Regions from separate parts of the Apilactobacillus sp. EABW-1NA genome, predicted to be linked through region 2. Evidence: a T-box and tRNA genes for the amino acid it is inferred to sense, from the RefSeq annotation. Region 2 holds a T-box; the other holds one or more tRNA genes.
What was found. A T-box is a leader RNA that pairs with one kind of tRNA and senses whether it is charged. The one in region 2 lies ahead of asnS (asparagine--tRNA ligase), so its partner is inferred to be a tRNA-Asn.

Region 1: it has a tRNA-Asn gene. The T-box ahead of asnS (asparagine--tRNA ligase) is inferred to sense a tRNA for this amino acid. The anticodon was not compared.

The regions. Positions count from the first base shown of each region.
Region 1 covers NZ_JAPDKO010000007.1:50,782-57,929, reverse strand. Annotated here, with positions in the region: gene OEZ61_RS03230 (ABC transporter permease) at 1-507, opposite strand, end outside; gene OEZ61_RS03225 (TetR/AcrR family transcriptional regulator) at 519-1,106, opposite strand; gene OEZ61_RS03220 (FAD-dependent oxidoreductase) at 1,231-2,592, opposite strand; gene OEZ61_RS03215 (SGNH/GDSL hydrolase family protein) at 2,991-3,737, shown strand; tRNA gene OEZ61_RS03210 (tRNA-Asn) at 4,066-4,137, shown strand; tRNA gene OEZ61_RS03205 (tRNA-Asn) at 4,193-4,264, shown strand; tRNA gene OEZ61_RS03200 (tRNA-Asn) at 4,312-4,383, shown strand; gene OEZ61_RS03195 (GH25 family lysozyme) at 4,574-5,554, opposite strand; gene OEZ61_RS03190 (ABC transporter ATP-binding protein/permease) at 5,765-7,148, shown strand, end outside.
Region 2 covers NZ_JAPDKO010000008.1:28,712-35,859, forward strand. Annotated here, with positions in the region: gene OEZ61_RS03470 (magnesium transporter CorA family protein) at 1-825, shown strand, start outside; gene OEZ61_RS03475 (GRP family sugar transporter) at 1,065-1,934, shown strand; gene OEZ61_RS03480 (DUF308 domain-containing protein) at 1,988-2,494, opposite strand; gene OEZ61_RS03485 (hypothetical protein) at 2,670-2,996, shown strand; gene OEZ61_RS03490 (NAD(P)H-dependent oxidoreductase) at 3,015-3,560, opposite strand; gene asnS (asparagine--tRNA ligase) at 3,617-5,005, opposite strand; T-box leader at 5,064-5,272, opposite strand; gene OEZ61_RS03500 (tautomerase family protein) at 5,431-5,823, shown strand; gene OEZ61_RS03505 (NAD(P)H-quinone oxidoreductase) at 6,127-7,089, shown strand.

The DNA.
Region 1 (7,148 bases), on a different contig from region 2:
ATTGTTCTTAACGGTTCCGACAATCTTAAAGACGTGACCGTTTCTGCTGAACTTCACCTTTTCACCCAAGTGATAGCCGTCTGTTTCTAATAGACTTTGGTCGACTACGACTTCATTATCCTTGGTCAACTTGTGACCATTGACGATTTTTAAGTCACGGTAGATGAATTGATTCTTATTCAAACCAATTACTTGTGAGCCCACCTTGTTACCTTCAGAAACAGTTTGCACGTTGGCACTCATTTGAGTGATGTCGGCGCGCTTGTCCGCACTGGCCTTTTTGGCTTGTTGTGCAGTAATGGTAGATTGATCCAATGAACCATTGGCATCAGAATTTAAAACAATTTTTTCAGCATTCCATGAATCGATTGCTTGACGATTAGCTTCGCTTAGGCCGTTAGCTAATGCGGTTAAAATAAAAATCAAGTATGCAATCATCACGATTACTAAACAAATTAGACTGTATCTAAATTTGCTCTTCTTAATTTCGCGAAGTGATAAAAACACGATGGTCCCTCCTAGTTAACTAAACCCTTATTAATTAGTTTTAACAAATCAGAAAAATCTGATAGCGCTTGTTTATCGTCGCCACCGTTCAATACAGTTCGAATGGTTTGATGAGCTGCTCGACTCGCCCACTTGTATGTCAAAACAATTGTTTTTCTATCAGAAATCTTTTGACCGTTAACCATCAAAATTAGTTTGTCATCAGGTAGATTATTGTAATCATATTCGACGTGCTTTAATTCGTATTGGTTAAATAGGACGTATTTACGATAAAACTGTTCGTAATCAGAATTTTCCAATTCATTGATAAAAGACTCAGTTGCCACATAAAAAGCATGAAGTGAATCAGTTGGTTCTGCCTTCAACTGTGCGAATACATCAAAATGAATCTCTCTTAAAACCCTCTTTAAAGCGTATTGATAACTATCATTAATATCATCGAAGTACTTGTAGAAAGAACCGCGCGCGATTGAACAATCTTTAATAATTCTCGCTACTTGTGCATCCATTAAACGATGATTTGAGAATTCGTTAATCAATGCAGTAAAAATTTGGTTTTGTTTGTCTTCATTTAAATTTAAAAAAGTTTGTGTAGGCATTTGTAACTACTCCTTTTTTATGGTGACATTGTGTCATTTTTGAATATCTTACTTTTATAGTGACACGGTGTCAACTAATTAGCATAAAAAAAAACACTGAAAAATTTCAGTGTCCTTTTTATTCTTACTTGTTAATATTTCTTACAGCAGCTTGTGCAGCTTCATTCATGATGTTCCAAGGACGATCAAATCCAGGTTGGAAGAAGAAGTCAGCGTAAGCTAAATCATAAACAGTTGCATGTTGTTGAATTGCAAATGAAATGGTGTTGATGTTTGCAGTAACATCTCTAGTTGACATGATTTGGCCACCCAAGATACGACCATCAGTTGGATCAAATGTAATCTTGAAGTAAACCTTAGCATTTCCTGCTTCTTGTGAAACAAATGGAGGAACTGCCCAATCTTCGATTAGTACTGATTCTGCACCAGTAACACCGCACTTTTCTTGAGTATCTTGCTTAACACCAGTTGAAGCGAAGTGGTAGTTAAATACTGAAAGTGCTGATGAACCTGAAACAGCAGTCATTTTTAATTCTCTTCCAGCAGCGTTAGCAGCAGCAGTACGTCCTTGACGACGGGCATTTGATGCTAAAGCGATTGATGATAATTCGCCAGTTGGTGCATATGGAACCTTAGTTGCATCACCAACAGCGTAAATATCTTTAACACTAGTTTCTTGGTGTTCATCAATCTTAATACGGCCACGTTCATCTAAGTCTAATAGTCCTTTTACTAATGAAGTATTTGGAATAACACCGGCAGTTTCAACAACTAATTCGGCATCAAAAGTACCTTGATCAGTCTTAACAGCTGAAACCTTACCGTCTTTTCCGACAAATTCAGCAACGTTAACGCTACCGACAAAGTTAACACCGTTTTCCTTAAATTCTTGAGTTAATTTTTCAGTAAATTCTGAATCTAGATAGTTACCTAATAGACGAGGATTGTGATCTACGATAGTAACTTCCTTACCTGCCTTAGCAAAAGCTTCAGCAGCTTCGATTCCAATGTAACCTGAACCAATTACAAAAACATGTTTTAAATCAGGATCTACCATTTTTTGCTTCAGTTTGATAGCCCAGTCACGACCACGCATTGCGTATAGGTTTTCTAGGTCCTTACCAGGAACATCTAGTCGGCGAGGAGTAGCACCAATAGCTAAAATTAGCTTATCGTAGCTTTCATCACGTTCTGAACCATCAGCTAAGTTCTTAACATGAACTGATTTATTCTTTTCATCAATACTTGCGATTTCTTGTTGTACAAATACATGTACACCATCTTTTTCAGCGTTTTCAACAGTTTCATAAGATACTGTATTTACATCCTTTACAGTACCTTCTAAGTATAATTCCATACCACATGATAGGAAGGAAATGAAATCTCCTCTTTCATACCATTGAATTTCTGCATCAGGGTTTTCTAAAAGCATTCCACGAACGGCTTCATATCCACCGTGTGAAGAACCAACTACGATAACTTTCATTAGTGTGTGGCCTCCTAATAATTTTTAATTAATATTTATATAACATTACTTTGTGATAAATATCACATTTGATTTACAAAGGTAATTTTACCTTTTGTGCGATTATATAGCAAGCAATATTTAACAAAAAAGTAAAAAAATATGAATAATTTTTTGTAAAAAATTAAAAAATAGTCATATTAATAGTCAAAATCGCTTTAAAACACTTTTATTTTAATCTTTTGTCTAATAATATCATCTAAAAAATCGATTAGTTCTTGAAATAAATGATATTTTCATCACAAAGTTTCTGTACAAATGTTTAAATATTGCTTAAGTTTCCCTATATGTAATTGTGATGGCCATAAAATGCTAGTAAAATTAAAAACAATAATAAAAACTATGAGGAGTTAATTACAATGAAATATGGGTTGATTAAAACTGCATTATTCACTGCAGCTGGCGCTGCGCTTGTAAAGTTATCAAAGAAAAGTATTGATATTAGAAGAGCTAACAGCGATATCTATCAACCATCTAGGGATTTCTTTGTAGATGACAACCTAAACGGCAAGAAAATAGTATTCCTTGGATCATCGGTAACAGCTGGACTTGCCGCCAAGGGAATTTCATTTGTTGATTTCTTGAGAGTAGAACATGGAGTTCACGCAATCAAGGAAGCAGTTAGCGGAACCACCTTAGCCGATGTTAATGATAAATCATACATTAGTAGAATGAAGAAGAATCTAAATTTTGATTCTCATTACGACTTGTTTGCTTGCCAACTATCTACTAATGATCAAAGAAACGGTGTTGAGATGGGAAGAATCAGCAAATCGTATGATGCTGAAGATTTTGATACTCAAACTACCATCGGTGCAATCGAGTACATAACAGCCACTGTTCAGGATACTTGGGACTGTCCATTGGTCTTTTACACCTGTTTAAGAAAGCCAGAACCAGAATACGAATTTTTACGTGAAAAACTATTTGAATTACAAAGAAAATGGCATTTCGCAATCATCGATATTTGGAATAACAAAGCATTAAAGAAAATGAATGAAGAGAACCCTTCTTTCATGCTAGATGATACACATCCAACCTGTGCAGGATATCGTTATGGTTGGACTCCTATTTTTGTTAAAGAATTAGATCAAATGTTAGAATAATAAAATGGTCACCAATAAAAAGCGTTGTAATATCAACGTTTTATGGGTGGCTTTTTATTTTCATTAATTTTTAATGAAAAAACAGTTGCATTTTTATAATAATGATGTATTATTATTAACAACGACAGAGATATGATAACTACATAAGCAAAAATTTAGATTGACGTCTTTATTGAGTTTTCAAGATGCTTCGGTTAAAAATTATCGTTGTTATTTGATATTTTTAATGAATTAAAATTTCACATTTTTCTCTCATTTTATATCACATACAAACACATTTTTACTCTATTGAGTAGTTGGATTAATTTCCAAGCACATATTTCATTCTTGCTCTATGGTTCAATGGTAGAACGGCGCACTGTTAATGCGAAGGTTACTGGTTCGAGTCCAGTTAGAGCAGTTGGGTAGGATGCTACTCATCAAAAAACTTAGATTTTTATTCAATTACAGATTCTTGCTCTATGGTTCAATGGTAGAACGGCGCACTGTTAATGCGAAGGTTACTGGTTCGAGTCCAGTTAGAGCAGTTGAGTGGAATCCTACTCATCAAAAAGATAATTTTTCACCTCATTTTTGCTCCGTGGTTCAATGGTAGAATAGCGCACTGTTAATGCGATGGTTGCTGGTTCGAGTCCAGCCGGAGCAGTTGGGAGAAATCCCAAGTTAGCTTTATCCCAATGTTAACTAATAAAGCAAATTGCTTTTCCATATTTTTATTCATAATTATCTATAATTCCACATAATAAGAAGACTTAGCCATTTGACTAGGTTTTTTTATTTGATTAAAAATAAAAAACGATAGTCCACAGACTATCGTTTTTTATGATCTTGTTTTCTTATGATGTTTTTTTCTTGTGATGAATCTTCTTAACATGTTTCTTTTTGTGATGCTTTTTCTTATGATGCACTTTCTTAACATGTTTTTTCTTATGGTGTTTTTTTACTGACTTTTTTGCATGTTTTTTCTTGTGGTGCTTAATCTTCTTGGAACTAGATTTCTTAGCTGCCAAAGAAATAACTTTAGCTGTCTTTTTCTTGGAAACAGCAGTTGGCTTTATTTCTGTATTTCCATTCCTATTACCAACTTTTTGTCCTTTACTAACATCGTTGTTAGTTACTTGATTAGAAACAGTTCCCAAGAACCACGATTTTTGCTCACGTAGTTTACTTGCATCCACTTTCTTATGTAGCGCAGAAGAATAATGGCGATCTGTGTATTGCCATAGTACATGAGCAATTGATGGTTCGTTCTTAGTGTAAGACGCTAACCAATACCCATCATATTTACTTAGTGCTTGTGAAGCATAAGTCTTCATAAAAATTAGGTATGAATAAAATAGAATTTTTCTTGATCCAACTAGTGGTCGTAAAGTATTTACCCATTTAGCAGTGGCAGCATTTGAACGGCTACGACTAATTGAAGCAACTTCAAAGTCATTGACATAAAACTTTGCATTAGGTGCTCTGTGGTATAAGTCACGAGCTTCTCTTGCAGCAGAAGCTGAAGAATTATATCTACTAAATGAATATACTCCATATGGAACATTATACTTATCTAATAGAGCTTTATTATGTTTAAAAGTCCTATCACTATAGCTTGATCCATATTGAACCCTAAGAATAGCAAATGGAACCTCTTTACTTAAATTTTTTGCCTCTTTATTAGTCAAACGCCCCTGCCATTCAGACAAGTCATAGACAGTTCGACTACTTGCGTTGGCATGTGTGTTATAGCTTTCAATTGCTCCAATCCCCGTTGTTAAAGCAAGAGAAGCGACCATTGTCATCAATATTGATTTAAATTTCAACTTAATCAATATAACTCACTCCCGTTTCTATTAATGAATCTTTGGTGCAAATTATAGACGTCAAATGTTGCAAGAATGATATAGTTATATTACAAAATATGACATTTTTATAATTTTTAACTCAAAATGCAACACTTTCTTTTATTTTGATGATTGTTTTAAAAAAAATCCCGCATATAATAATCTGTACAAATTAATTAAAAATAAGGAGTGAAAATAATGTCATTCTTAGAATTAAAAAACATTCAAAAATCATACTACCTAGGAAAAGATGAATTTAAAGTCTTAAAAGGAATTAATTTATCATTTGAGAAAGGTGAAATGGTATCAATTCTTGGTGAATCTGGTGGTGGTAAATCTACCTTAATGAACATCATCGGTGGATTAGATAGTAAATATGAAGGTGACGTTTTATTAAATGGTAGCTCATTAAAACACGACACTGATAAACAACTAGACGAATATCGTCGTAAAACTATTGGCTTTATTTTCCAAAGTTTCAATCTAATTAGTCATTTAACAATTTTGGATAACGTGTTGGTCCCACTTGAAATGACTACTCTTTCTAAAAAAGAACAGGTTGCTCGTGCCAAGGAACTACTTGCTAAAGTAGGACTAAGTGATCACATCAATAAATACCCTAATCAATTATCAGGTGGTCAAAAACAACGTGTTTCTATTGCCCGTGCATTAGCTGGAGACCCAGAAATGTTAATCGCTGATGAACCAACTGGTGCATTGGATCCAGAAAACACCACCGAAATTCTACAAATTTTGGATAACATTGCAAAAGAAGGAAAGCTAGTACTAACTGTTACCCACTCTCAAAAAGTTGCTGACTACGGTACTCGTATCGTCCACATGACTGACGGTCGAATTGATGAAGATAGAACTCTTCGTGATAAATACGCAGAAAGTGATGAACCATCTCTTGAATCCAAATCACTATCCTTAAAGTCAATCGTTAAAATGACATGGGATAATATCAAATACAACTCCAAACGAAACTTCTTAATCATATTTGGTGGATTAATTGGTATTTTCTCAGTTGTATTCATGCTAGGTCTTGGTAATGGTGTTAGAGGATACATTAACCACGAAATTTACTCTCAAGTTAATCCCAACAGCATTCAGGTTTCACATAAAAACACAAATGATCACTCACCATTTAAAGATACTGACGTTAAGAGACTAGAAGCTATTAAAGGTGTTAAGTCTGTCCAAAAAGCTTACGCTTCAACCGGAATTCAAATGAAATCTGGTAACAAAACCGCTCAATCTTCATACATGACGACTAGTTTAGCTACCATCAACGAATCTAACATCAAACACGGTTCCGCACCTAAAGATGGAGAAATATTAATTAACACTACCGCTGCAAAGTCACTAAACAAGAACAATCCTAATTCCTTAGTCGGTAAAGAAATTCAAGTTTCATTCAATGCTATGAAGGACGGAACTCCATTCCCAGTGACTAAAAAGCTAAAAGTCTCAGGGATTATTGATTCACAAAGTCCACTTACTATCATTAACTATGACACTGTCAAAGAAGCTTTATCTGACAACGGAATCCAAATTAAACCAAACTTCTTAAATGTAAATA
Region 2 (7,148 bases):
GTTGTTGAAACCATCGATAAATACAAACTACCAAATATCTTAAAAGGGTATATGTTAGATGCCCATGAACATTCTCGTTTTGAATATGATCCGGTCAAAAAGTATTCTGTCATGATTATGCGCGCACTAATTAGTGGACAAGATGAAAATGTACAAACTTCACCGGTTGTCATTGCTTTTACCAATGATTTAATTATTACCAAGAGTGATTCAAGATACCGTATCAAACAAGAAACTAGATGTAATAAGTTTGATATGGTATTTAATATGTTGCAACGAATCAACAAGCCATACATGAATAAACTAGATCAGATTAATGAATCTGTGGAAAATCTACAAAATAAACGTAGTAAAAACAGTGTCAATAATCGACACTTGAATGAAATAGCAATTCTAAAAAATGACTTGGTATATTTAAAGACGGCTACTGCTGCCAATATTATGTCGATTAATCAACTACAAAAGTCTAGTGATAACTTTGAAATTCCGATTTCATTTAACCAACGTCAAGATCAACATATTGACGACGTTGCTGTTGAATACGAAGAAAGCAAGTATATGTTTGATGTGCTAGACGAAATCGTTAGTCAGATTGAAGATACATACAGTAATATCATTAATAATAATCTAAATGATGTTATGAAGGTGTTGACTGTTTGGTCATTAATCCTAGCAATCCCACCAATTATTAGTGGATTCTATGGGATGAATGTGAATGTCCTTCCATTCGCTAATAGCAGTTGGTCATGGTTCTTCACATTGGTTATCACTGTAGTTATTATTTATTGGATGATTTACTACCTAAAGAAACATCACGATTTATAAAATCACAAAGCTGATTATGTTTTCATAGTTGGCTTTTTGTTTGAATTAGGAAAGGAAAGTGATGTGAAATATTAAGAAAAGGTAAAAGTGACAATTAATTAATGTAAGCGCTTTACTATGCATTAGAATGAATGTATAATGAAAAATGTTAAATGGTGGAGTATAGCTATTGCATTGCTACACTAGAAGAAAAACAAAAATTATAATTATAATCAGAGTATAAAAAAGGAAGTGTTAAGATGGATATCTTAATCGGAATATTACCTGCTCTTCTATGGGGGGTAGGACCACTAATCGCTACCAAGTTTGGTGGTAAACCTGTTGAACAAGTGTTAGGAACTGGATATGGTCAATTAGCAATTGGTATAATTATTTACCTATTTACTAGACCTGCTATTTCATTTCAAGAATTCCTATGGCCATTCTTAGGTGGGGTTGCATGGGCAGTTGCTCAATACATGCAATTCAGCTCATTTACTAAGATGAATGTTTCTACTGCAATGCCTATCTCAACTGGTCTTCAATTAATTGAAATTCCACTTTGTGGAGTTATCTTCTTTGGTGAATGGGGATCACCTTTAGCTAAGTTAATCGGTTTCTTAAGTATCGCACTATTGATTCTAGGAACTACTTGTACTAGTTACGTTGACAAGGGAGTTGTTAGAAAGAAACTTGATTACAAGGCTGGTATGCCTCTACTAATCATCGGATCATTCGGATACACTGCATGTTCAGTATTTCCAAGAATTACTAATGCTTCTGGATTAGTTGGATTATTACCACAAACATTCGGTATGTTTCTAGGTGCTGTTATCGTTACATTCGTATTGAACGGTAAAGAAGCACTTGGTTACCTAAAGTCAAAGGTTACATTCAAGAGTGGAATTATTGGTTTACTGGGTGGACTAGGTACTCTAGCATACCTAACTTCATTGAAGTTAAATGGTGTTGCTAACGCATTCCCATTAACTCAAATGAACGTTGTTGTTTCAACTTTAGGTGGTCTAATTATCCTAAAGGAAAACAAAAACAGAAAAGAAATCATCTTTACAGTTATCGGTCTAATAATGATTGTGGTTGCCGCAATCCTAATCGGTCACTTAGAATAATTAAACATACAAAAAAGACCTACCAATTATTGGTAGGTCTTCTTTTATTGGATTTAAATTGAATGAACGATCATTAAGATTCCGCTCACTAGGAAGAAAATTCCAACCAAGAAAGCAACTGATAGAGCAGATGCCACTGGAGAAATTAGTAATAAAATACCAACGATTACACCTAGGATAGCAAAGATTACATCCATAATGTAGTAACCGTGGCTAACGTTTTTAACATATTTGGCAAGTGATAATGCGGTTAGTGAGTCCAGGATGAACATGATTGCAAAGAAGATTGCAATGTATAACATACCGAATACGCCGTTGAATAGCATTAAGACACCGATTAAGATATCCAAAATACTGTTAAAAATGATCCAACCCTTTGAGTCGAAGATATCAGTCATGTGGGTAAGCTTGAAAATACCCCTAATGATTGAAAATACTGCAACGATAAGTACGACAGTACTAAATGCTACATCAGGTCTAGATACTGAAATAATTCCAGCAATTACACCTAAGATACCGACAATAAATGAGAATGGATCAAATTCATTGATTCTATTCATGAATTTCACCTCTTTTAGTTGGCTTAACCTAATTATAATTCAAATTAATACAACAAAATTATTATGCCGCGTAATTTAAAGAATTTTTAACGTTTATGGTGAAAAGCTAAAATATTTTAAACAATCGTGAATTATCGGTATAATTGTGGTTATTAAAACGATTGAGGGGAACACGATGGGTAGAGTAATTACAGTTTTAGAACGTCACAAAAACCTCATCAAGGTTAAGTTCAGGGGTGAATTTGGGTACTTCTTTCCAGACACGAATTTAGTTAATCAATCAGCCAAGATTGAAACATTTGTTGATGCCGAAAAGGCACTGGCAAAATACTTAGCCAAAGAAGACGATCAACTAATCATGGTGCCACGTGGCTTTGATGTCGATGATTTATTATTCATTGTCCAAGCAATCTCAAAAGAAGAAATCCAAGCGGGTAACGAGGGTGATTTAGGGATTTTTGAGATTAATCCTGATGGCAAAATAAAAAGACAGGCAGAATAATCTGCTTGTCTTTTTTGTTTATAGAAGATGGTTTAGTTCTTCTTTTAGTAGTTCAACCTTGTATGCTTGAGAGGAGAAGTCTGCGTTAATGTCTTTGAAGTGATTATTTTCATCGAACATTTCACCGTTTATGGTTAGCAGTGGATTGACGATGGTAGGTTGCATCTTTAATCCAACTGCAAGCATGTTAAAAGACATTTGTGCTTGAAGTCCACCGTGGCTTCCATAGGTTACTAGCGCCACAATTTTGTTTTTCCATTCAGCAGCCAAGTAATCGACCGCATTCTTTAAGACAGCGGGGAAACTCCAGTTGTATTGAGGAAATAGTAATACGATCGCATCCAATGATTTGATCTTGTTGCTCCATTCAATACTGTGTTTTTGTTTGTATTCTTGCTTGGCTGGAACCTCTTCTTCATCTAAGAATGGAAGGTTCACTTTAGCTAAATCAATCATTTCTGTTTCAAACTTATCTGAAGATAGTCGTTGTTTTAACCAATCCGCGATTTCTGGACTGATTCTGCTAGGACGACTACTACCAATGATGATACCAACTTTTTTCATCATAAAATCTCCTTTAATAAAAGAGCATTCTAAACGAATGCTCTTTTTAAAACTTATTAGAATTTAGCGCTACCTGGTTCACGTGGGAATGGGATAACATCTCTGATGTTTTCCATACCAGTAACGTACATAACTAGACGTTCAAAACCAATACCGAAACCGGAATGCTTGATTTCACCGTACTTACGTAGGTCTTCGTACCAGTCATATTCTTCTGGGTTTAAGTCAAATTCTTTGATCTTATTGTTTAAGACATCGTAACGTTCTTCACGTTCACTACCACCAACGATTTCACCAATACCTGGTACTAAACAGTCAGCAGCGGCAACGGTCTTACCATCGTCGTTATCACGCATGTAGAATGCCTTGATATCTCTTGGGTAATCAGTTAAGAAAGTAGGGCGTTTGTAGACATCTTCACACAAGTATCTTTCGTGTTCTGATTGTAAATCAATTCCCCATTCAACTGGAACCTTGAATTCTACATCTGCTTCTTGAAGTAACTTAACGGCGTCAGTGTAAGTAACACGAGCGAAGTCTTCGCTAGCAGTCTTTTGTAGTTTTTCAATTAGTCCTGGTTTAACGTTTTCGTCCAAAAATTCTAGTTCATCCTTAGCATGATCTAAAACGTAGTTGATAACGTATTTTAGTAAACCTTCAGCGACATCCATCATACCTGGTAGGCGAGTGTATGCCATGTCTGGTTCAATCATCCAGAATTCTGAAGCATGACGAGGAGTGTGTGAGTTTTCAGCTCTGAAAGTAGGACCGAAAGTGTACACATTCTTGAATGCCATAGTAAATGCTTCTTCTGGAAGTTGACCACTAACAGTTAGGTTAGTTTCAGTCTTGAAGAAGTCCTTTGAGTTGTCTACGTGACCTTGATCATCCTTTGGAAGGTTATCCATGTCCATAGTTGTAACTCTGAACATTTCACCGGCACCTTCAGTATCACTACTTGTGATGATTGGGGTGTTAACGTAAACAAAGTCATTGTGTTGTAGGTATTCGTGAACTGCAAATGCAGCTAGTGAACGAATTCTAAATACTGAGTAGAAAGTATTAGTACGTGGACGCAAGTGAGCGATAGTACGTAGGAATTCGTAAGAAGTCTTCTTCTTTTGTAGAGGGTAGTCAGAGTCTGAACGACCAACTAGTTCTACTTTTTCTCCGTGCACTTCAAAAGGTTGAGGAGCATCTGGAGTCTTCACAAAGGCACCTTCAACAGTGATTGTTGAAGCGATTGGAAGCTTACTGATTTGTTCAAAGTTTTCGTTACTCTTTTTAACGATAATTTGAGCACTCTTGAAGCAAGAACCATCGTTTAATTCGATAAAACTGATGTTTTTTGAACCACGAATGGTCTTAATTGAACCTTCAAGAGAAACTGTTGTGTTGTCTTCTAAATCTTTAGTATATAGATCCTTAACACTTAGTTGTGTCATGTGATTCACGCCTTTCCGTAAACTATAAATAGCGGTAAATAAAAAACTTCCGCCCCAAAATTAGGACGAAAGTTCCGCGGTACCACCTAAAGTGCCTATAAATAGGCCACTCAATCAAATAACGCTTTGATGTGCGTTCGTTTCTACTAAAGATTCAAAACGAAAACAAATAGGTGTTATTCATTGATGAAAGTATTATTAAGCTCTCACTATCCTTAACTCGCTGATAAGATTCATCAACTACTCATCCGTATTTATAGTTCTATCATATTAACTATTTTTCACAATTAAATATTACCACTATTTTGACATTAATTACAATATAAAAGTAGGGCAAAGACAAAAAAGCATATTGATTGCATTATATATGTACATATTGGATAATGGTTTCATCAAATACTTATTTTATGTAAGGAGAACGCAAAATGCCAAAAATGAATATTGATGTAATCAAGGGCCACGACCGTGATTACTTAAAACAACTAATGGATATTTCCTACCATGTCATGTTAGACTGCTTCGGTGCTCCAGACGGAGATAGATACCAAATTCTAACTCAACATGAAGACTTCGAAATGAACATCTTAGATACCGGATTAGGATTCAATCGTACTAACGACGTTGTCGTATTTAGTCTTACCACTAGACCAAGAACTAAGGAACAAAAGTTAAAGTTCTACCACGACTTGGCCGAACAACTAGAAGACAAGCTAGGGATTAAAAAGACCGACTTGATGATTAACCTAACTACCAATACCGATGAGGACTGGAGTTTTGGAAACGGGGTCGCTCAATTTATTGATGGTCCACTAAAATAAAAAAGTGCGGTTATTGAGCCGCACTTTTTATGTAGAGTTAGTTTGTAAGTTAAGATAACAAGCTGAGTTGAAAAGGTGTATCAAGTTATCAGCTTCAAGTCGATAATAGCACGATGTGGTGGCATCGTTAACTAAAAGTTTAGTAACAAAGTATAAGATATGTAAGTAGGAATATTAAATGAAATAAATATAATTTAATCACTGGGTTAAAAGTAGCTAATATATTTTGTTAGAAACTAGCAATCACAACAATTAGACATGTTGTCTATCTTAAATGAAAATAAAAGAGTGAGGTTTATATATATGAAAGTGGTTAATATTGCCAGTGCAAAAAAATTGAATTCATTGGTTGATGCCCCCATGCCAGAACTAAAAGATGGGGATGTTTTGGTCAAAATCCATGCAGTCGGAGTGAACCATGTTGATTTGTTATGGGCGGATCAAAAGGTTAAACCAGACGATACAATTTTAGGTTTGGAAATGGCTGGTGAAGTCGTTGACGGAAACAATACTAAGTATAATGTAGGAAATCGCGTAATGGGATTGATAGATAACGGTGGATATGCTGAATACATCGCAGTTCCGGCAGAACGATTAATGCCAATTCCAGCCAACATTGATTACAAGAAAGCGGCCACGATTCCAGAGAGTTTTCTAACCGCTTATCAAACGCTATTTACCATCGGAGATCTGCATGATAATCAAACTGTTTTAATTCATGCGGGAGCTAGTGGTGTAGGAATTGCTGCAATTCAATTGGTTAAGCAGCTGACTAAAGCAACAGTCATTACAACTTCAAGCACTAAAAAGGTTGATATCTGTTTGGAATATGGTGCAGATCACGCAATTGATTACCGCAATAGCGACTTTGCAGAAGAGGTCCAAAGAATTACCGATGGTCACGGTGCCGACTTAATCTTGGACTTCATCGGTGCCAGTTATTATCAACAAAACATTAAGTCAGTTGCACTGGACGGACAAATCATCCTAATTGGTAATCTTGGTGGAAGTGAAATCAAAGACGTTGATATCATGGACGTTATTGGGAAGAGAATCACCATTACTGGAACTTTGCTTTCACCCAGAAGTAGTGAGTATAAAGCCCAATTGATTAATGATTTTAGCAATGACGTGTATGATTTGTTAGCGGATGATAAAATTAAGCTATATGTAAGCAATGAATTTGATTTATCTGAATCAGAACAAGCTTTAACATGTATGCGTGAAAAACAAAATACCGGTAAAATCATCTTAAATGTTAAGTAGAAAGACGCCTAATATGGGCGTTTTTTTATTGTTTTGAAAAATGTCAAGATTAAAAATTT